Regions from separate parts of the Chelativorans sp. AA-79 genome, predicted to be linked through region 3. Evidence: predicted binding sites of a transcription regulator. Region 3 holds the regulator's gene; each other region holds the start of a gene.
The links. Region 3 encodes LexA, which represses DNA repair genes until DNA is damaged. Its sites were predicted from a motif close to TGTTCNNNNTGTGTTCNG; they were not measured.

Region 1 (6,936 bases), 230 kb from region 3:
AAGGGGGACCTCCATTGCTTGCCCCTCCGGCGCGGAAGAAGGAGAGGACCTCGCGATGAAAACCCTCAATGCAAACGGTGCGGACATCCCCGTGCTCGGGCTTGGAACCTGGACGCTGCGCGGCGGCGCCTGCGTCGATCTGGTGGCCCACGCGCTGGAGATCGGCTATCGCCATATCGATACCGCCGCCGCCTACGAGAACGAGAGCGAGGTGGGCGAAGGCATGAGGCGCTCCGGCCTGCCGCGCGAGGAGGTCTTCCTCACCACCAAGGTCTGGTGGACCGATCTCGCCCCCGCCGATCTGGAGCGCTCCGCAGCCCGGAGCCTGGAAAAGCTCGGCGTCGACCATGTGGATCTTCTGCTCATCCACTGGCCGAACCCGGAGATTCCTCTTGGGGAGACCATCGCCGCGCTGAACCGGGTCCGCGAGCGCGGCCTCACGCGCCATGTCGGCGTCTCCAACTTCCCGACCGGTCTCCTCGCCGAGGCCGTCGAACTTTCCGAAGCGCCGCTCGTCGCCAACGAGGTCGAATACCATCCCTATCTCGGCCAGGAGAAGGTGTATGCGGCCTGCCGCGCGAACGGCATGGCGATGATCGCCTATTGCCCGCTCTATCGCGGCGGTGCCCTCCTTGCAGAGCCCGCAGTCACCGCCGCCGCCGAAAGGCACGGCAAGACCCCGGGGCAGGTCGTGCTTCGCTGGCACATCCAGCAGGAAGGCGTGGTGGCGATCCCGCGCACGAGCCGGCGGGAGCGGCTGGCCGAGAACGCCGACATCTTCGATTTCGAGCTCGGCGCGGACGAGATGGCGGCGATCGGCAGCCTGAGGGAGGCGGGACGGCGCCTTTGCGATTTCGGCTTCTCGCCCCGCTGGGACTGAACCCTCGCAAGCATTCCCTGCGATCCGCGCGCGCCCCGCGCGCGGTCGGGAGGGCGGCCGCTTTCATCGGGGCGCCCGCCTTGGCCGGATTTCGCTTCATTTTGTGCTAAAAGCGCGGGGCATGACTGATTCTCCGCTGGCGGGGCGGAGGACGAGCGAGCAGGAGAGGATGCCTATGCTTAAGAAAGTAATCGCCGCTGCGGTGCTGGGTGGTCTCGTGGCAGGGTGCACCACCGATCCCTATACAGGCCAGCAGAAGATGTCCAACACGGCAGGCGGGGCCGCCCTCGGCGCGCTTGCGGGCGCGGGCCTGGGCATGCTTGCCGGCGGGGACGACCGGCGCAATGCCCTGATCGGCGCCGGCATCGGCGCGCTCGCGGGCGGCGGCATCGGCGCCTATATGGACCAGCAGGAGGCACAGCTGCGCGGCCAGCTCCAGGGCACCGGCGTCAGCGTCACCCGCGTCGGCGACCAGATCGTCCTCAACATGCCGTCAAACATCACCTTCGCGACCGATTCGTCCGCCATCCAGCCGGCCTTCTATCCGACGCTGAACTCCGTGGCGCTGGTCTTGAAGAAGTACAACCAGACGCTGGTCGACGTGTACGGCCACACGGATTCCACCGGCAGCTACGAGCACAACATGCAGCTCTCGCAGCGCCGTGCGGCCGCGGTTGCCGATTACCTCGTCGCCCAGGGCACCGACGGCCGCCGTTTCGCCGTCATCGGCCAGGGTCCGTCCCAGCCGGTCGCCTCCAACGCCACGCCGGAGGGCAGGGCGCAGAACCGGCGGGTGGAGATCCGCCTCTCGCCGCTCACCGCCGCCAACTGATCTGGGGCCGCCGCTTTGGGCGGTGCTTTGTCGGCAGGGAATGCGCTACCAACGGCGCTCCCTGCTGTTCAGGAAAGCGCCTGTGGCGGCGGCACCTGATCGAGGGCCGCCCGGAAGGCACGAACGCCCGGTTTCGGCGCTGTCTTGCCGCCGACTGGCATCAGCTTCGCCGCGGCCGTGCCCTCGCGGATGGCTTCCGGCAGCTGCAGCCCGCGCATCAGCGCGGCGATTGCAGCGCCTGCAAGCACATTGCTCGAGCCGCCCTCGTCGGTGTTTGCTTGGAACGGCGCGATCTCGTGAAATCTCGCCGTCTCGAAGCACAGCACCGGCTTCCCGCCATCCGTGATCACGCCTGCGGCGAGCCCGTGCGCGGCCAGCGCTTCGGCCGCCGCGCGCGCCGGCATCTCGGGCGGCAGCCCGGCCAAGCGGCAGGCTTCCTGCCGGTTCATGAAGAGGTAGGAAAGGCGACCGAGAACGGGCATCAGACGTACGGACTTGGCCGCGGAGACGGCGAGGGCGAAGATCGGCTTCGCTCCGGCGAGCCCTGCCAGCAGTTCGAGTGCTTGAGAGGGCATCTCGGCCTCGCAGAGCACCGCATCGGCCTCCGCCACCCCGTCGCGGATCCTGCGCGGCCTAAGCAGCTTCGGGAAGCCGAACTCGTAGAGCGCCATGTCGTCGAGACCGGCGGCGAGGCTGCCGTCCTGTGTCAGTATCGCCGTGCTGCTCGGCGTCGCGCGGTCGAGGAAGACCGCCGAACAGTCCTCGATGCCCGCGTTCTCGATCGCCGCCGCGACCTGAAGGCCCGCGGCGTCTCCACCCCGGAGGGACATGAGCTTCACCCGAAGGCCACGCTGCGCGGCCGCCCGCGCCGCCAGGAGAGCGCTGCCACCCACCGACTCGCGCATGGTGCCGGGATTGAAGGCGTCGGGTGCATAGGTGCCGCGGATATGCCCGAAGCGCTCGATATGCGCCCCTCCGAACGCGAAGAGAAGTGGCTCCGTCATCGCGCGCTCCGAATCGCGGTTGCCTTCTTTTCGCCGGAAAGCCGCCGGGTCACTCCGTCGCGGTGGCGGCGGCCGAATCCGATGAAGGAGAAAAACAAAAATGGAACATTTGAGAAATCATGCTTTGATATCAATGCATTGTTTCCTATTGCCAAAAGGGAACAAAAAGGGTACATAAAACCCAGGGAGATTGGCCGGCGCGGCCTCCATTGAGGACAAGGGGTATTGTATCATGGCTCAGAACTCGTTGCGGCTTGTAGAGGAAAACGGGGTGGACAAGTCCAAGGCATTGGATGCGGCGTTGTCGCAGATCGAACGCGCTTTCGGCAAAGGGTCGATCATGCGGCTCGGCGCCAACGAGAAGGTCATCGAGATCGAGACCGTCTCGACGGGCTCGCTGGGGCTCGATATCGCGCTGGGCGTCGGCGGTCTGCCGCGCGGCCGCATCATCGAGATCTACGGGCCGGAAAGCTCGGGCAAGACGACGCTGGCGCTGCATACCGTGGCCGAAGCGCAGAAGAAGGGCGGTATCTGCGGCTTCATCGACGCCGAGCATGCGCTGGACCCCGTCTATGCGCGCAAGCTGGGCGTGGATCTGGAGAATCTGCTCATTTCCCAGCCGGATACGGGCGAGCAGGCGCTGGAGATCTGCGACACTCTGGTGCGTTCCGGCGCGGTCGACGTGATCGTGGTGGATTCGGTCGCGGCTCTCACGCCGCGCGCCGAAATCGAAGGCGAGATGGGCGATTCCCTTCCCGGCATGCAGGCCCGGCTGATGAGCCAGGCGCTCAGGAAGCTGACGGCCTCCATTTCGCGTTCCAACACGATGGTGATCTTCATCAACCAGATCCGTATGAAGATCGGCGTCATGTTCGGCTCGCCCGAGACCACCACGGGCGGCAATGCGCTGAAATTCTACGCGTCGGTGCGCCTCGATATCCGCCGCATCGGCTCGGTCAAGGACCGCGAGGAGACGGTCGGCAACCAGACCCGCGTGAAAGTGGTCAAGAACAAGATGGCGCCGCCCTTCAAGCAGGTCGAGTTCGACATCATGTATGGCGAGGGTGTGTCCAAGACCGGCGAGCTTGTCGATCTCGGCGTGAAGGCCGGCGTGGTGGAGAAGTCCGGCGCCTGGTTCTCCTACAACTCCCAGCGGCTCGGCCAGGGGCGGGAGAACGCGAAGCAATTCCTGCGCGACAATCCGGAGATGGCCCGCGAGATCGAACTGGCCCTGAGGCAGAATGCGGGGCTGATCGCCGAGCAGTTCCTGGAGGATGGCCGCGGCGACGATGTGGATGACGCAGCGGAAGGGTGAGCCGCTGTTCCGGCGGTGGTGACGCGTTCCAGTAACGGATGAAAACGGCGGCGCTGCCCAAAGGCGCTGCCGTTTTGCCGAGTGCCGTCGGATTCGGCGCCCTGGTTATCGGCGTTGGTGATGATCGGGCGCGCTCCGGGCCTTCGTCTTTCTCGGCGTGGCAATGGTGAGGCGCGCCTTCTTCTCCGTGTTTTCACGAGGCCGGCCTTTGTGGGGATTTCTGGACAGGTCCCGGCGCGGGCGCTAAAAGGCGGCGATCCTTTCCGCGAAAGGAAGTGTGAGATTCAGGTCACGACACGGCGAATCCTGGTGGTTCCGAGGGCTGCAGCGGTGTGTACATCCCCGTACATGAGCCCGGAAAGCCCCATTTTCAGCCCGCCTTAGCCTGAAGATCGAGGCTTTCTCGGCGGATTTCTCGCAAAGGTTACTACATGAGTGGCGTCAACGACATCCGGTCGACCTTCCTCGACTATTTCAAGAAGAACGGACACGAAGTGGTGGCGTCCGGTCCGCTCGTGCCGCGCAACGACCCGACCCTCATGTTCACCAATGCCGGCATGGTGCAGTTCAAGAACGTCTTCACCGGCCTGGAGACGCGGCCCTACAGCCGCGCCACCACGGCGCAGAAATGCGTGCGCGCCGGCGGCAAGCACAACGACCTCGACAATGTCGGCTACACGGCGCGCCACCACACCTTCTTCGAGATGCTGGGCAACTTCTCCTTCGGCGACTACTTCAAGGATGTCGCCATCGAGCTTGCCTGGAACCTGGTGACCCGGGAATTCGGTCTCGACCCGAAGCGCCTCCTGGTCACCGTCTACCACACCGATGACGAGGCGGCGGGACACTGGAGGAAGATCTCCGGCCTTTCGGACGACCGCATCATCCGCATTCCCACCAGCGACAATTTCTGGGCCATGGGCGATACCGGCCCGTGCGGGCCCTGTTCGGAGATCTTCTACGATCACGGCGAGGGCATTCCCGGCGGTCCCCCCGGAAGCCCGGATGAGGACGGCGACCGCTTCATCGAGATCTGGAACCTCGTCTTCATGCAGTATGAGCAGGTGAGCCGGGACGAGCGGATCGACCTGCCGCGCCCGTCGATCGACACCGGCATGGGGCTCGAGCGCGTCGCCGCGGTGCTGCAGGGCGTGCACGACAATTACGAGATCGACCTGTTCAAGGCGCTCATCCATGCCACGGAAGAGGCTCTCGGAGCGCGGGCGGAAGGCGAGCGGCGCCCGAGCTACAAGGTGATCGCCGACCATCTGCGCGCGTCGAGCTTTCTCATCGCTGACGGCGTCCTGCCTTCCAATGAAGGACGCGGCTACGTGCTGCGGCGCATCATGCGCCGCGCCATGCGCCATGCGCAGCTTCTGGGGGCCGACGAGCCGCTGATGTGGCGCCTCGTGCCCGCGCTGGTGCGCGAGATGGGCCAGGCCTATCCGGAACTCGTGCGCGGGGGACCGCTGATCACCGAGACGCTGAAGCTGGAGGAGACCCGGTTCCGCAAGACGCTGGCGCGCGGCCTGAACCTCCTTTCCGACGCGACCGAGGGCATGGGTGAGGGCGCCCGGCTCGATGGCGAGACGGCCTTCAAGCTCTACGACACCTACGGCTTCCCGCTCGACCTCACGCAGGACGCGCTGCGCCAGCGCGGCGTCACCGTCGATCTCGAAGGCTTCAACGCCGCGATGGAGCGCCAGAAGGCGGAGGCCCGCGCCAATTGGGCGGGTTCGGGCGAGGCCGCCACGGAAGTCGTCTGGTTCACGGTGAAGGACAGGGCCGGAGCGTCGGATTTCCTGGGCTATGAGACCGAGGAAGCCGAAGGCGTGATCACCGCGCTCGTTCGGGACGGTGCGATGGTCGACACCGCCGTCGCGGGCGAGGAGGTGGCCGTCGTCGCCAACCAGACGCCCTTTTATGGCGAGTCCGGCGGACAGGTGGGCGATGCGGGCGTGATCGAAGGCGAGGATTTCGCCATCGAGGTGCGGGACACCCAGAAGAGGGGCGAGGGGCTGCTCGTCCATTTCGGCAGGGTGGCCGAGGGAACCGTGAAGCCGGGCGCAGAGGTGGCGCTGCGGGTCGATCATGAGCGCCGTCGCCGCATCCGCGCGAACCACTCCGCGACCCATCTCCTGCACGAGGCGCTGCGCGAGGTGCTGGGCACGCATGTCGCCCAGAAGGGCTCGCTCGTGGCGCCGGAACGGCTGCGCTTCGACTTCTCCCACCCCAAGCCCATCTCGGAGGAGGAGCTTGCCCGTATCGAGGACCTCGCCAACGAGGTCGTGCTGCAGAACGCACCGGTGGTCACGCGGCTGATGGCCGTCGACGACGCGATCGCGGAAGGTGCGATGGCGCTCTTCGGCGAGAAATACGGCGACGAGGTCCGCGTCGTCTCCATGGGCCGGGCCATGGCGGGCGAGAAGGCCGGCAAGACCTACTCGATCGAACTCTGCGGTGGCACCCATGTGGCGGCCACCGGCGATATCGGTCTTCTCCACATCGTCTCGGAGGGAGCTGTCGCGGCCGGCGTTCGCCGCATCGAGGCGCTCACGGGTGCTGCTGCGCGCCATCATCTGGATGAGCAGGAGCGCCGCCTGAAGACCGCCGCGTCGGTTCTCAAGGTTTCGCCCGGCGACGTGCTGCCGCGGCTCGAGGCGCTTGTGGAAGAGCGGCGCAAGCTGGAGCGGGAGCTTTCCGAGGCGCGCAAGAAGCTGGCCCTCGGCGGCGGTGCAGGCACCGGAGATGGCGACCGGAAGGAAGAGGTGGGCGGTATCGGCTTCATCGGCCGCGTGGTCGAGGGCATTTCGCCCAGGGACCTGAAGCCGCTCGCCGACGAAGGCAAGAAGTCGCTCGGCTCCGGCGTGGTCGTCTTCGTCGGCACCTCGGAGGAGGGCAAGGC
Region 2 (6,936 bases), 240 kb from region 3:
GGCTCTGCATCGCCTCCACCCGAAGGCCTGCAGTCTGCACCATATCGGGGATCAGCGCGGTCTCGGGCATCGTGTTCCAGTGCCGCTTCGGCATCTGCGCCACCATTGCCTTCACGCGAAGGCGGGCCGGGTTGAAGGTGGTCCGGTAGTAAGCCGTCCAAAGCTCGTCCAACACCTCGTCGCCTCGCTCCGCAGGCCGCGCTGCCGGCGGACCGAAAATCAGTTCGCCCCTGCGCCATGCGATGGTGCCGAAAGGCGTGGCGATCAGCCATTCCATATTGCTGAAGCGGTCGACGAAAAAGGGAGCCGCAAGGCGCAGAACCCGATGCTGCGGCTCGTGCCAAGCCGCGAAAACCTTCTCCCCCTCGATCTCACGTTCCGCAAAGCGCACATAGGCATGCATACGATAGACAACCTTGTCGACCGCCCTGGCATAGCGCATTGCGCAGATGACATCCGGGTCGGCGGAGATTTGCAGAACGTGGCGCTCACCGCTGTGTATGCGCCAGAGAAGCCGATAAAGCAGCGCAAACCGGTCTGGCGCGTTGTGACAGATGACTTTTGCGACCAGTTTCGGGTACGCGCGCGGGACCTTGACGGCCAGAGGCTCCAGTTCTTCTCCACCGTCTTCGCTGAACAGGGAAAGCTCCTCACCGGTTGAAAACATCACCTGTTCGGGTGCGAGCCCGCGCGCCAGGCATCTCCGCGCCGCGTCCCGGAATTCCTCCGGGACGCAATCCTCCGGGAGCGGAACCGTAAGCATCTCAAAGTGCCAGCGAAAGCTGCCGCGGCTTCGGCGTAAACCGTTGTTTCAGCCGCTCCGCCTCCAGCAGCCCGCCCGGGCGCCAATCCGGCGTCACGACGAAGGGTCTGATACGCTGGATGGAGCCGGTCAAACGTGCAAGCTCGCCCATGCGAAGCGTGGCGTACCGGCGCGATGCGACGATGCGGTCCACCGCCCGTGTGCCAAGGCCAGGCACACGCAAAAGCATTTCGCGGCTGGCCCGGTTGACATCGACGGGAAACGCATCGCGATGGGCAAGCGCCCAAGCGAGCTTGGGATCGATCGACAGGTCCAGCATGCCGCCGGGCATGGCCTCCTCCACCTCCGGAAGCGAGAACTCGTAGAAGCGGAGCAGCCAATCGGCCTGATAGAGGCGATGTTCGCGCAGGAGCGGCGTGGGTTCGTCCGGCAGGCCCGCGGAAGGGTGGCCGGTCGGGCTGAATGCAGAATAATAGACGCGCTGCAGCGCATACGAGGCATAAAGACGGCTGCTTGCGCGGAGAATGTCACGATCCGAAGACATATCCGCCCCCACCACCATCTGCGTGCTCTGCCCTGCCGGGGCGAAACGCGGCGGCCCGGCGCGCCCCGCGCGCGCCGGCTCGCTGAACGCCTCGATCTGCGCGCGGGTGCGGGCGAGCCCTCGCTTGATATCGGCGGCCGATTTTTCCGGCGCCAGTTTTTCAAGCGCGGCTTCGGCCGGAAGTTCGACATTCATCGACAGCCGGTCGGCATAAAGCCCCGCCTCGTTGAGGAGCTCCGCGCTCGCACCCGGAATGGTCTTCAGATGTATGTAGCCGCGAAAGCCATGCTCCTCCCGAAGCGCCTTCGCGACGCGGACCAGATCCGCCATCGTATCGTCGGCCGAGCGCACGATCCCGGAGGACAGGAACAGCCCCTCGATGCAATTGCGCCGGTACAGGTCGAGGGTGAGCTTGACCACCTCGTCCACGCTGAACCGGGCGCGCGGCACGTTGCTGGATCGCCGGCTGACGCAATAGACGCAGTCATACATACAGAAATTGGTGAGCAGCACCTTCAGGAGCGAAACGCAGCGGCCATCCGGGGTGAAAGCGTGGCAGATGCCCTGCCCCGTGACCGAGCCGATGCCCTTGCCGGCCCTGCGCTTCTCTCCGCCCGACGAGACGCAGGAGGCGTCGTATTTGGCGGCGTCGGCCAGTATCTCCAGCTTCTGCAGCAGTGTGAGGGGCACGGCGAAACTCCATTGTTCTTCTTTTGTTCTTATCTAGCGCAGCGCTGCTCGCTAGACAAGATGCAATGGAATCGACAGGTTCTTGTCGTCGCAAATCTGTGCAGCTGGGATTGATCGTCTCGCCGCGCTCGGCTGCATCGACCTGCCAACGGCGGATGGGGCGATCGGGGCCGGAGAAAAAATCTCGCCTATCCAGCAGCCAGCCTAAACCATTTCCACGTCCACCACGCCCGGCACGGCGCGCATGGCGGCGGCGATCTGCGGGGAGATGCGGTAGCGTTCCGGCAAGCCGATCTCGATCTCGCCCTGCCCGCCCTCCTTGATGACGATCAGGCTCACCTGCCCTTCCCCGCGCGTGTTGAGCTGCGACGAGATCGCGGGCAGCGGCTTCGGATCGCGCAGATAGACGCGCAGCGCCTTCTGCATGCGGCTCGCCTCCTCCTCCAGCGACTGGACCGTCTGGATGCGCAGGCTGATGCCCTCCGGGCGGTCCTCGGCCGAGACCATGATGACCACGGACTTGCCGGGCTCGAGCACGTCGCGGTACTGCTGCAGCGTCTCGGAAAAGAGAACGGCCTCATACTGGCCACTGGCATCGGAGAACTGCACGATGCCCATCTTGTTGCCCGTGCGCGTCTTGCGCTCCTGCTTGGCCGTCACGGTGCCTGCCAGCCGCCCGGCGGTCGCGCCGCGCTTTACAGCGGCCTGGAACTCCACCCAGCTCTGGACGCGCATCTTCTCGAGCGTCGCCTGGTAGTCGTCGAGCGGATGGGCGGAAAGGTAGCAGCCCACCACCTGGAATTCGCGGTGCAGCTTCTCGGCGGGCAGCCAGGGCTCCGACAGCGGCAGATGCAGCTTCTGCGGCTCAAGTGCCGCCGAACCGAAAATATCGGCCTGGCCCATGGCCGCGTCCTCCGCCGCGCGCGCGGCCATGCCCATCAGGCGATCGACGCCGGAAAAGAGCGCGGCGCGGTCGTGACCGAAGCAGTCGAGCGCACCGGCACAGATCAGGCTTTCGAGCACGCGCTTGCCGACGATCTTGGGATCGACGCGGACGCAGAAGTCCTCAAGGCTCTCGAACTGCTTTTCCCTGCGCTTCTCGACGATGTGCTCCACCGCCGCATCACCCACGCCCTTGATGGCAGCGAGCGAGTAATAGATGCGGTTCTCGCCCACCTCGAAATCGCGGTAGCTCGACAGAACGGACGGCGAGACCACCTCGATGCCCAGGCGGATCGCGTCGCGGCGGAAATCGTTGAGCTTGTCGGAATTGGCCATGTCATAGGTCATGGACGCGGCCAGGAACTCGACGGGATAATGCGCCTTCAGATAGGCCGTCTGGTAGGAGACGACGGCGTAGGCGGCCGCATGCGACTTGTTGAAGCCGTAATCGGCGAATTTCGCGAGCAGGTCGAAGATGAAATCGGCCTGCTGCTTGGAGACGCCCCGCTCCGTCGCGCCGGTTACGAAAATGCCGCGCTGCTTCTCCATCTCCGCGCGGATCTTCTTGCCCATGGCGCGGCGCAGGAGGTCGGCTTGCCCGAGGCTGTAGCCCGCCAGTTCCTGCGCGATCTGCATCACCTGCTCCTGGTAGACGATGACGCCCTGCGTCTCCTTCACCAAGTGGTCGATCTTGGGGTGGATCGAGGCGATCTCCTCCTCGCCGTGCTTGCGCGCGTTGTAGGTGGGGATGTTCTCCATCGGGCCGGGACGATAGAGGGCGACCAGCGCGATGATGTCCTCGATGCGGTCCGGCTTCATGCCGATCAGCGCCTTGCGCATGCCCGCACTTTCCACCTGGAAGACGCCCACTGTTTCGCCGCGCGACAGCATGGCGTAAGTTTGGGGATCGTCGTAGGGAATTTTGGACAGGTCGATTTCAATGCCACGTCGGCGGATGAGCTTTACCGCGGTCTCCAGCACTGTCAGGGTTTTGAGGCCGAGGAAATCGAATTTGACGAGGCCCGCCTGCTCCACCCATTTCATGTTGAACTGGGTGACCGGCATGTCCGAGCGCGGATCGCGGTACATCGGCACCAGTTCCGACAGCGGCCGGTCACCGATGACGATGCCGGCCGCGTGCGTGGAGGCGTGGCGGTAGAGGCCCTCGAGCTTCTGCGCGATCTCCAGCAGCTGGCCGACGATCGGCTCCTTCTCCACCTCCTCGGCGAAGCGCGGCTCGTCCTCGATCGCCTTGCCGAGCGGCGTGGGATTGGCCGGGTTGGAAGGCACCATCTTGCACAGCCGGTCCACCTGCCCATAGGGCATCTGCAGGACACGGCCGACATCGCGCAGCACGGCGCGCGCCTGCAGCGTACCGAAGGTGATGATCTGGCCCACCTGGTCGCGGCCGTATTTCTCCTGAACGTAGCGGATCACCTCCTCGCGCCGGTCCTGGCAGAAGTCGATGTCGAAGTCTGGCATCGATACGCGGTCCGGATTGAGGAAGCGCTCGAAGAGCAGCGAAAAACGCAGGGGATCGATATCGGTGATGGTCAGCGCGTAGGCGACCAGCGAGCCCGCGCCCGATCCGCGGCCCGGACCGACGGGGATATCGTGGGCCTTGGCCCATTTGATGAAGTCCGCGACGATGAGGAAGTAGCCGGGGAACTTCATGCGCTCGATGATGCCGAGCTCGTATTCCAGCCGCTCGACATACTCCTCGCTCGTATGTCCCTCGGCCAGCCCCTGGATTGCAAGCCGCTTCTCCAGGCCCTCGCGTGCCTGGCGGCGCAGCTCGGCCGCCTCCTCCTGCAGCGCGGCCGCCTCGTCTCCGGCCTCGCCGCCGGTGAAGCGCGGCAGGATGGGTTTGCGGATCGTGGGATAATAGGAGCAGCGCCGGGCGATCTCGACGGTGTTGTCGAGTGCCTCCGGCAGGTCGGCGAAGAGCGCGGCCATCTCCGCCTGGCTCTTGAGATAATTGTCGGGCGTGAGCCGGCGACGGTCGTCCATGGCGATGACCGCGCCCTCGGCGATGGCAACCAGCGCGTCATGGGCCTCGAAATCGTCGCGCGTGAGGAAGAAGGCCTCGTTGGTGGCGACCAGCGGGAGGTCGTGCCTGTAGGCAAGATTGACGCTCGCCGCCTCGACCGCACGGTCATAGCCCTGTAGCCGCTCCAGCTCCACATAAAGGCGGTTGCCGAAGGTGCGCTTGAGGAAGAGAAGGCGCGCTTCCGCGGCCTCCCCCCGGTCTGCCTTGAGGGCGGCGCCCACCGGCCCGCGCGGGCCGCCGCTGAGGCAGATAAGGCCCTCCGCATGCTCCTCGAGCCACGCGGTGGTCACATGCGGTGCCGCCCCGGCTTCGTTCTCGAGATAGGCGCGGCTGACCAGCCGCACCAGATTGGCGTAGCCCGTCTCGGTCGCCGCGATCAGCACCAGCGGATCATAGTCGTTGAACGCCTTGCGGCCATTGCCGCGGCGGGCTTCCGTGAAGGCATCCTCGAAGGCCACGCCGAGCTGGCAGCCGGTGATGGGCTGCACGCCGTCCTTCACGGCCTTCTGGGCGAATTCGAGCGCGCCGAACAGGTTGTTCGTGTCGGCGATGGCGATGGCCGGCGCCTCGTCCTTCACGGCGTGGCCGATGATCTTTCCCAGCGGCAGCGCGCCTTCCAGCAGCGAGTAGGCCGAGTGCACGCGCAGATGGATGAAATTGCGCTCCGGGCGGGCCTGGATGCGCGCCGCTTCCTTCATCAGAGGATCACGCGATCTCCGGTCGCCTGCCATGTCCTATCGCTTCCTCGTGAGATTCGTGTGGCCGATCCGCCCATGTAGCGCCGGTGCGCCCGAGACGGCAAGGCCGCCATGGGCCTTGCCACGAAAACAAGGGAGGGTGGCGGAACTCGGGAACGAGTAGGCCTCTCGTGAATTTCTGTGGAAACCCAAACCCCTTTGGAGGAAATCATGAAAGCCTTACTTACCGCCACCGTTACCGCCTTCCTGCTCACGGGCGGGGCTGGCTACGCGCAGACCACCGTGGTCATTTCTCCCGAGCAGGAGACCGTCATCCGCGAATATGTGGTCGAGCATCAGGTGGAGCCGGTAGCGCCTCCTGCCGACGTGACGATCGAGGTGGGCACCACGCTGCCCGACACGATCGAGCTCCATCCTCTCGAGGCGCCGGACCTCGAGGCCGAATACCGGTATGTGGTGGTGGACGGACGCACGGTGCTCGTCGAGCCGGAAACCAGGCGCATCGTGCACATCATCCAATAGTAGCCCAAGGCGCTCAAGCGGCGGCGGAATCGGACGAGGCCGATCCGCCGCCTTTTTGCGTGAGCAAGCGGAAGCGTGTCGCCGGGCCGGCGGACTATTCGTCAGCCGACACTTGATCGGGCCGGAACGTCAGTACGAACATGGTTCCGGGATTCGCATCCCGCCATTCGGCCGTCCCTCCGAGATGCGCGCTCAAACTCGCGATGACCTTCCTGCCGAGCCCATGGCCCTTGAGCGGCGCGCCCTCTGCTGGCATCCCCACACCCCGGTCGGCGACCTCGAGGCGCAGCATGCCGCCTTCGCGGGCCACCTTGACGAGAACCGGGCCGGATCCGTCCGCGTAGGCATGCTTCAACGCATTGGTGATGAGCTCGTTGACCAAGAGCCCGAGCGATATGGCTTGCCCGGTGGCGAGCATCACGGGGGCGACATCGAGAACAAGGTCGTGCCCCGGCGCGGAGGCCTGCAGATAAGCGCAAAGATCGCCCAGGAATACGGGGAGGCTGACGGATTCGACGCCCTTTTTGCGGCCGAGCAGTTCATGGATCCGTCCAATCGCATGGACGCGCGCCTCGGCGTCCGCCAGAGCTTGCCGCAAATGCGGGTCGGATATCGTACGACCCTGCGCATTCAGGAGCCCGCTCACGATGGCAAGGCTGTTCTTGACCCGGTGGTTGATTTCGCGGGACAGCATCTCCTCATGCCTGAGCGCTTGCTGCAGCAACTC
Region 3 (6,936 bases):
GCGCTGGAAAAGCTCGTCGCCGTATCCAACCGGAAACCCTGAGGGCGGGCTGGGACATGGCCGACATCCTGCGAAAGATCGAGACTTACAAGCGCGAGGAGATCGCGGCGGCAAAGGCCGCCCTACCCCAGGCCGAACTCGCCGCGCGTGCGCGCGACGCGGACCCCGTGCGGGGTTTCGCTTCTGCCCTGCGCGCCAGGCATGCGGCGGGCGCGTTCGCGCTGATTGCGGAGGTGAAGAAGGCGAGCCCCTCCAAGGGCCTCATCCGGGCCGATTTCGATCCGCCGTCCCTGGCCAAGGCCTATGAACGCGGTGGTGCTGCCTGCCTTTCGGTCCTCACCGATCGTCCCTCTTTCCAGGGCGCGCCGGAATTCCTCACCGAGGCGCGCATGGCCACCGGCCTCCCCGCCCTGCGAAAGGACTTCATGTTCGAACCCTATCAGGTGTTCGAGGCCCGCGCCTGGGGGGCAGACGCCATCCTGATCATTATGGCGAGCGTGTCGGATGCCGAGGCCGAGACGCTAGCGGAAACGGCCACCGAACTCGATATGGACGTCCTGATCGAGGTCCACGACGAAAGGGAGTTGGAACGGGCATTGCGGCTTTCTTCGCCGCTGATCGGCATCAATAACCGCGACCTGCGCACCTTCGAGACCAGGCTGGAGACGAGCGAGAAGCTCGCACCGCTGGTGCCGGACGACCGCATCGTCGTGGGCGAGAGCGGTATCTTCACGCACGCGGACTGCGCGCGCATGGCAAAGGCCGGCATCTCGACCTTCCTGGTCGGTGAAAGCCTGATGCGTCAGGGCGACGTGGCTGGCGCGACGCGAGACCTCCTCGGGTTGCAGCCCGGCGTGCAGGTGGTGATCTGACATGGCCGGCGGCGAGAAGAACGGGCTCACGCATCTTCGCGCCGACGGGCGCGCCGAGATGGTGGATGTCGGTGCCAAGCAGGAGACGGAGCGTACGGCGATCGCGGCCGGAACCGTCGTCATGGCGCCGGAAACGCTGCAGGCGATCCTGAGCGGCGACGCCAGGAAGGGCGACGTAATCGCGGTTGCGCGCCTGGCAGGCATCATGGCCGCCAAGAAGACGCATGACCTGATCCCACTCTGCCATCCACTTGCCCTGACGAAGGTAGCGGTCGAGATCGTTCCGGACGAGGCCTTGCCGGGGCTAAGGGTCGAAGCGCTTGCGCGTGTGACCGGCAAAACCGGCGTGGAGATGGAGGCGCTCACCGCTTGCTCCGTTGCCTGCCTCACCATCTATGACATGGCCAAGGCGCTCGACAAGGCAATGGTGATCACCGATGTCCGGCTCGTCGAGAAGACCGGGGGGAAATCGGGGATCTGGCGCGCCGGAGATGCGGACCATGGCGCTGCTGCCCGTTAACGAAGCCCTCGCGCGCGTGCTCGAGGGGATGAGGCCTCTTCCCGCCGAGGTGCTGCCACTGGCCGAAACGGCCGGGCGCACCCTTGCCGGCGACCTTGACGCCCAACGCACGCAGCCGCCCTTCAACGCCTCCGCCATGGACGGCTATGCCGTCCGGGCCGCTGATATCGAATCTCCTCCCGCCACACTGTCCGTCATCGGTGAATCGGCCGCCGGTCGGCGTTTCGAAGGCCGTGTAAAGCCGGGCGAAGCCGTGCGCATCTTCACCGGCGCCCCCGTTCCCGAGGGAGCCGACACGATCCTCATCCAGGAAAACGCGTCGCCCCTTGAAAATGGCCGTATCGAGGCCCTCGAGCCGGCGACGTCGGGCCGGCACATCCGGCGCGCGGGCCTTGATTTCCGCGAGGGCGAAACGATTCTCGCGCAAGGCCGGCTTCTCGATCCTGCAGCCCTGTCGCTGGCCGCCGCCGCCGGACATGCGCGGGTGCCGGTGGTGCGCAGGCCGCTTGTCGCCGTCATCGCCACGGGGGACGAACTCGTGCCGCCGGAGGTGGTGCCGGGTCCCGACCAGATCGTCGCTTCCAACAATTTCGGCATCGGCGCACTCGCAGGGCTCGATGGCGCACGCGTGCTGGACCTCGGCATCGTGCCGGACAGGCAGGACGCTATCGCTGCGGCGATCCAGAAGGCTCTTTCGGCACGTGCAGATATCATCGTGACGCTGGGCGGCGCGTCCGTCGGCGAGCACGACCTGGTGCGGCCGGTGCTCACGGCGGAAGGCATGGAGCTTGCGTTCTGGAAAATCGCCATGCGCCCTGGCAAGCCGCTGATGTTCGGCCGCTTTGCAGAAGCGCGCGTACTGGGACTGCCCGGCAATCCGGTCTCCAGCCTCGTCTGCGCCCATCTTTTCCTGCGCCCGATGGTGGCCAGGCTTTCAGGCCGCCCATTCCGGCCCGACTTGCGGACGGCCACCCTCACCAAGGCGATGAAGGCGAACGACGAGAGGCAGGACTATGTGCGCGCGGGGGTCGAGGAAAGCGCGGACGGGTTGACCGCGGCACCCTTCGACACGCAGGACTCCTCCATGCTGAGCACGCTCGCCGCGGCCAATGCGCTGGTCGTCCGCGAACCGAATGCACCCGCAGCCGAAGCCGGGGAGTCCTGCACGGTGCTGATGCTCCGGTAAGGGCTTTTATACCAAGCCACTTTACTGTTGCGGAACACAACTCGAACATATAGTGTATGTTCTGGTTTTGTTTATGACTGATTCCGGGTGGTAAAGATGCTCACGCGCAAACAGCACGAGTTGCTGCTTTTCATTCATGCCCGTCTCAAGGAGACCGGCATACCGCCCTCTTTCGATGAAATGAAGGAGGCGCTCGACCTGGCCTCCAAATCCGGCATCCACCGGCTGATCACAGCATTGGAGGAACGCGGGTTCATCCGCCGCCTGCCCAACCGGGCACGCGCTCTGGAGGTGCTCAGGCTTCCCGATTCGATCGCTCCCGGGCTCGCGGCGCCGCGCAAATTCTCACCCAGTGTCATCGAAGGCGGCCAGGGGCGCGGCGCGCCTGCTCCGAAGCCAGCCGCAAACAATGACGACGAGACGGGTGTGGTCTCGATTCCGGTGATGGGACGCATCGCCGCGGGTGTGCCGATCGATGCCATCCAGCACCGGACGCACTCGATCGGCGTCCCGCCCGATATGATCACGGGCGGCGAGCACTACGCCCTGGAAGTCAAGGGCGATTCAATGGTCGAAGCCGGAATTTTCGACGGCGATACGGTCGTTATCCGCCAGACACAGACGGCCAATCCCGGCGATATCGTCGTGGCGCTCGTGGACGACGAAGAAGCGACGCTGAAGCGCTTCCGCCGCAAGGGTGCATCGATCGCGCTCGAGGCGGCCAACCCCGCCTATGAGACACGGATCTTTGGCCCTGACCGCGTGAAGGTGCAGGGGCGGCTCGTCGGCCTCATCCGCCGCTATTGAGCGGCTGCTGTCTGAAAGAAGGGCCCCTGCCGGCGAATGGAGCCGCGGGGCTCAATCTCGTCGGCATGGAGCGTTGCTATAGCAGCGACCGGAAAAGGATTCACCCGCCCTCTTTATTCCCGACCTGTGACTGACAGGAGCCGGGTCTGTGACGCACGAGGAGGCGGTGCCTCCAGCCGGGGCTCCTTTTTCCGCCTTGTATAAGGCGGCAGGCCGCGCGCGGCCCTGGACCAGGTCCTGTGCGCGTGCCAGGGTCGGTATGGCTCTTCGATCGCGAAGGTGATGTCGGCGCGAAGAGCGGCTTCGCCGCGTCGAATGTCGACGACAGCGCTGCCCCTTCGCGCGAGTTCGCGCTTGGTGATGACAACCGCCCGGTTTGCACCGCAGGGGTTTCCCGCCGTCGCGTCATCGATCACGATCAGCGTTGCCGTCGCGCAGGCGATTCGGGCCACTTCCGGGCTTTCCGCATGAGCGATCACCGCTCCGCTTTGGTGCTGTGCGACACAAAGTCCGTCACCGCAGGAAAAGGCGTTCCCCGGCAGCCCGCCGACAGGAGCGCCGGCCGTTACCGGTTTGAGCACCCTTTCCGCGTTGAGAGAACGCGTCCAGTCTTCCATGGTGAAACCGTTGGGCCGGTTCCGGTTGACAGCGATGACGCCCCCTTCTCCGCCAACACCCACCAACCGGGCATCCTCGCTGATGAAGATATCAGGCAGTTCCCGTGTCATCAGCAACCCAATCCCGATGGCAAGGAAAGGCAGGGCCAAGAGCCTCAGCCGTGTGGTGGAAATGACGAGGATCACGAGAGCCGCCGTGAGTGCCAGCAGTGCCGGAAGCGGGATCAGCCCGACTGCGTCGATCGGTGTGCGATCGGAGAACCATTTCGCAACCGCGATCACGGCGGCGATCGCGTGCGCCATGATCTTCAGGAAAAACCCGTCGAGGCCGAAGGGCATGGCGACCATTGCCAGAACGGCCGCCGGCATGGCGATCGTCGAGACGAAGGGCATCGCTGCGAGATTGGCCGGCAGGGCCAGCGGCGTGGCGCGCTGAAAATGCCAGATGCCGTAGAGAGCCGTCGCCGTGCCCGCGATCAGCGAGGTGGCGGCGAGGCCGATCACGAAACCGAGCGCCATGCGCCCCGCGCGGTGGACCAGCGACCCGTTTGGGGGCGCAGCCGAAGCGCGACCGCTCCGACGTCCGCTCCAGACGGCATAGCCGGCTATCAGGGCGGCGGTTGCGGCGAACGACATCTGGAAGCTTGGCCCCACCACCTCGTGCGGCGACAGGGCGATGATGATGAGCGCCGCGATCGCCACATTGCGCATGGTGAGAGCAGCACGGTCGAAGATCAGCGCGGCAAGCATCACTGCAAGCATGATATAGCTGCGCTTGGCGGCCACCTCCGCACCGGAGATGAAGAGATAGAGCGTGCAGAAGGCAAGTGCCGCCGCCGCGGCATATTTCTTCACCGGCACGCGGGAGGAGAAGCCGGGAAAGAGGGCACTGCCGGCCCTCAGCATGAACATCACGGTGACTGCGACCAGCGCCATGTGCAGGCCGGAGATGGAAAGGATGTGCGCCAGCCCGGACCGGCGCAGCCATTCGTTCACCTCTTCCGGAATGCCCGACCGGTAACCGGTGATCACTGCCACCGCCACTTCGCCCTTCGACCCGTCGATTTGGCTGCGGATTCGTTCGGCGAGCGCCAGACGCACGGTCTCGAGGGTGCGGTTCAGGCGAGCGGTAAACGGCGCTTCGCCCGCAATCTCTGCACGCTCCGGCCCTTTCATGAAGAAGCCGATCGCACCGATCCCGCTGTAATAGCTTGCAAAGGAAAAGTCATAGCTGCCGGGACGCACCGGGCCGGAAGGCGACATGAGCCGCACCAGCCCGGTGACGCCATCGCCGGGGCGCAGGCCGGCAGGCACGCCTCGCGCGGTCAGCCGCACCCGTTCGGGCGCATAGCGCAGCCGCGGGCGCTCCGTCGTCACGATGTCGATGATCAGGCGAATACGGCCGCTCGCCTGATACTCGATACCGGCCACCCTGCCGGTGATCCGCGTCGTCACGTCCGAGCCCAGCACCGGTGTCGCCGCACGCCAGGTCTCGATTTTCGCCGCGCCGACGCCGGCGGTGATGGCAAGGACGGCGCCGCAGCACACGAGCCCCGCCGGCCTGCTCTGCAGGAGCCAGACGGCCAGCAAGAGCGGGGCTGCCAATGCGAAAAGAAACGGGAATTCCGGCTCCCAGGGGAGAGCGTAGTAGATTACAGCTCCTAGGCCCAGCAGCACCGGTAGGCAAAGGAATGCACCCCCGCGCGCGCCGTCTCTTGCCAGTTCGCCCAAGACGGCTTGCGGAAGCATCCGCAGGCCTGCGCCCCGCAAGGGAGCGGCCCGTCCGGAAGAGACGACGGCCACCAGCCCCGGCTCCCGTATAGCAGCCGAAACGACCTTACCCGTCGACGCAGCCTCCTCCAAGACGAGGAAGTGCAGTCGCTCGCGCTCGGCGGCTTCCGCTCGTTCGCCCCCCATGCCCCTGTTTCTCCCGCAGGCGCTTGCACCCCAACTCGCCTATGCTACATGACGGACAGCCAATTTCCACCCGGCGCAGGCGATGGCCGAAAATGCGCCGCTTTGAACGAATCCGGACAAGAAAAATGGCAGAATCCGTCGTCACCCGCTTTGCGCCCTCGCCCACCGGCTTCCTCCATATCGGAGGCGCACGCACGGCCCTCTTCAACTGGCTCTACGCCCGGCACACGGGCGGCAGGATGCTGCTCAGGATCGAGGACACCGACCGGCAGCGCTCCACGCCGGAAGCGACGGCGGCCATCCTTGACGGGCTTGCCTGGCTGGGGCTCGATTGGGACGGGGAGCCGATTTCCCAGTTCGCCCGTGCCTCCCGCCATAAAGACGTGGCGGAGGAACTGATTGCGCGGGGCGAGGCCTATTATTGCTACTGCACGCCCGAGGAGATCGAGGCGATGCGCGAGAAAGCGCGTGCCGATGGGAGGCCGCCGCGCTATGACGGCACATGGCGCGACCGCGACCCGGGCGAGGCGCCGGCCGGCGTGAAGCCAGTGGTCCGCATCAAGGCGCCCGCCGAGGGAGAGACCGTCATCCGCGACCGTGTGCAGGGAGACGTGCGCTTCCCCAACAAGGATCTTGACGATTTCATCATCCTGCGTTCGGACGGCACGCCCACTTACATGCACGCCGTGGTGGTGGACGACCACGATATGGGCGTCACCCACATCATCCGAGGCGACGATCACCTCACCAATGCCGCTCGCCAGGCGATCATTTACCGCGCGATGGGTTGGGATCTGCCGGCGATGGCCCATATACCGCTGATCCATGGGCCGGACGGCGGCAAGCTCTCGAAGCGTCATGGAGCACTCGGCGTCGATGCCTATCGGGCCATGGGCTACCTGCCCGCGGCCCTGCGCAACTATCTCGCGCGACTCGGATGGAGCCATGGCGACGACGAGGTGATGACCACCGAGCAGATGATCGAATGGTTCGAGATCGAGGACATCAACAAAGGTG

Region 1: recA (recombinase RecA) is a predicted target of LexA. The motif match lies at 2,807-2,824, and genes of this name have one in related genera.
Region 2: PVE73_RS12240 (putative DNA modification/repair radical SAM protein) is a predicted target of LexA. The motif match lies at 2,011-2,028, and genes of this name have one in related genera.

The regions. Positions count from the first base shown of each region.
Region 1 covers NZ_CP120361.1:2,530,850-2,537,785, forward strand. Annotated here, with positions in the region: gene PVE73_RS12265 (aldo/keto reductase) at 56-880, shown strand; gene PVE73_RS12270 (OmpA family protein) at 1,056-1,712, shown strand; gene PVE73_RS12275 (PfkB family carbohydrate kinase) at 1,781-2,716, opposite strand; gene recA (recombinase RecA) at 2,949-4,031, shown strand; gene alaS (alanine--tRNA ligase) at 4,463-6,936, shown strand, end outside.
Region 2 covers NZ_CP120361.1:2,521,182-2,528,117, reverse strand. Annotated here, with positions in the region: gene PVE73_RS12245 (UdgX family uracil-DNA binding protein) at 1-667, opposite strand, end outside; gene PVE73_RS12240 (putative DNA modification/repair radical SAM protein) at 765-1,997, opposite strand; gene dnaE (DNA polymerase III subunit alpha) at 2,202-5,687, opposite strand; gene PVE73_RS12230 (DUF1236 domain-containing protein) at 5,898-6,209, shown strand; gene PVE73_RS12225 (histidine kinase dimerization/phosphoacceptor domain -containing protein) at 6,304-6,936, opposite strand, start outside.
Region 3 covers NZ_CP120361.1:2,763,234-2,770,169, reverse strand. Annotated here, with positions in the region: gene trpD (anthranilate phosphoribosyltransferase) at 1-42, shown strand, start outside; gene trpC (indole-3-glycerol phosphate synthase TrpC) at 57-872, shown strand; gene moaC (cyclic pyranopterin monophosphate synthase MoaC) at 874-1,392, shown strand; gene glp (gephyrin-like molybdotransferase Glp) at 1,373-2,578, shown strand; gene lexA (transcriptional repressor LexA) at 2,675-3,385, shown strand; gene PVE73_RS13440 (ComEC/Rec2 family competence protein) at 3,499-5,919, opposite strand; gene gltX (glutamate--tRNA ligase) at 6,045-6,936, shown strand, end outside.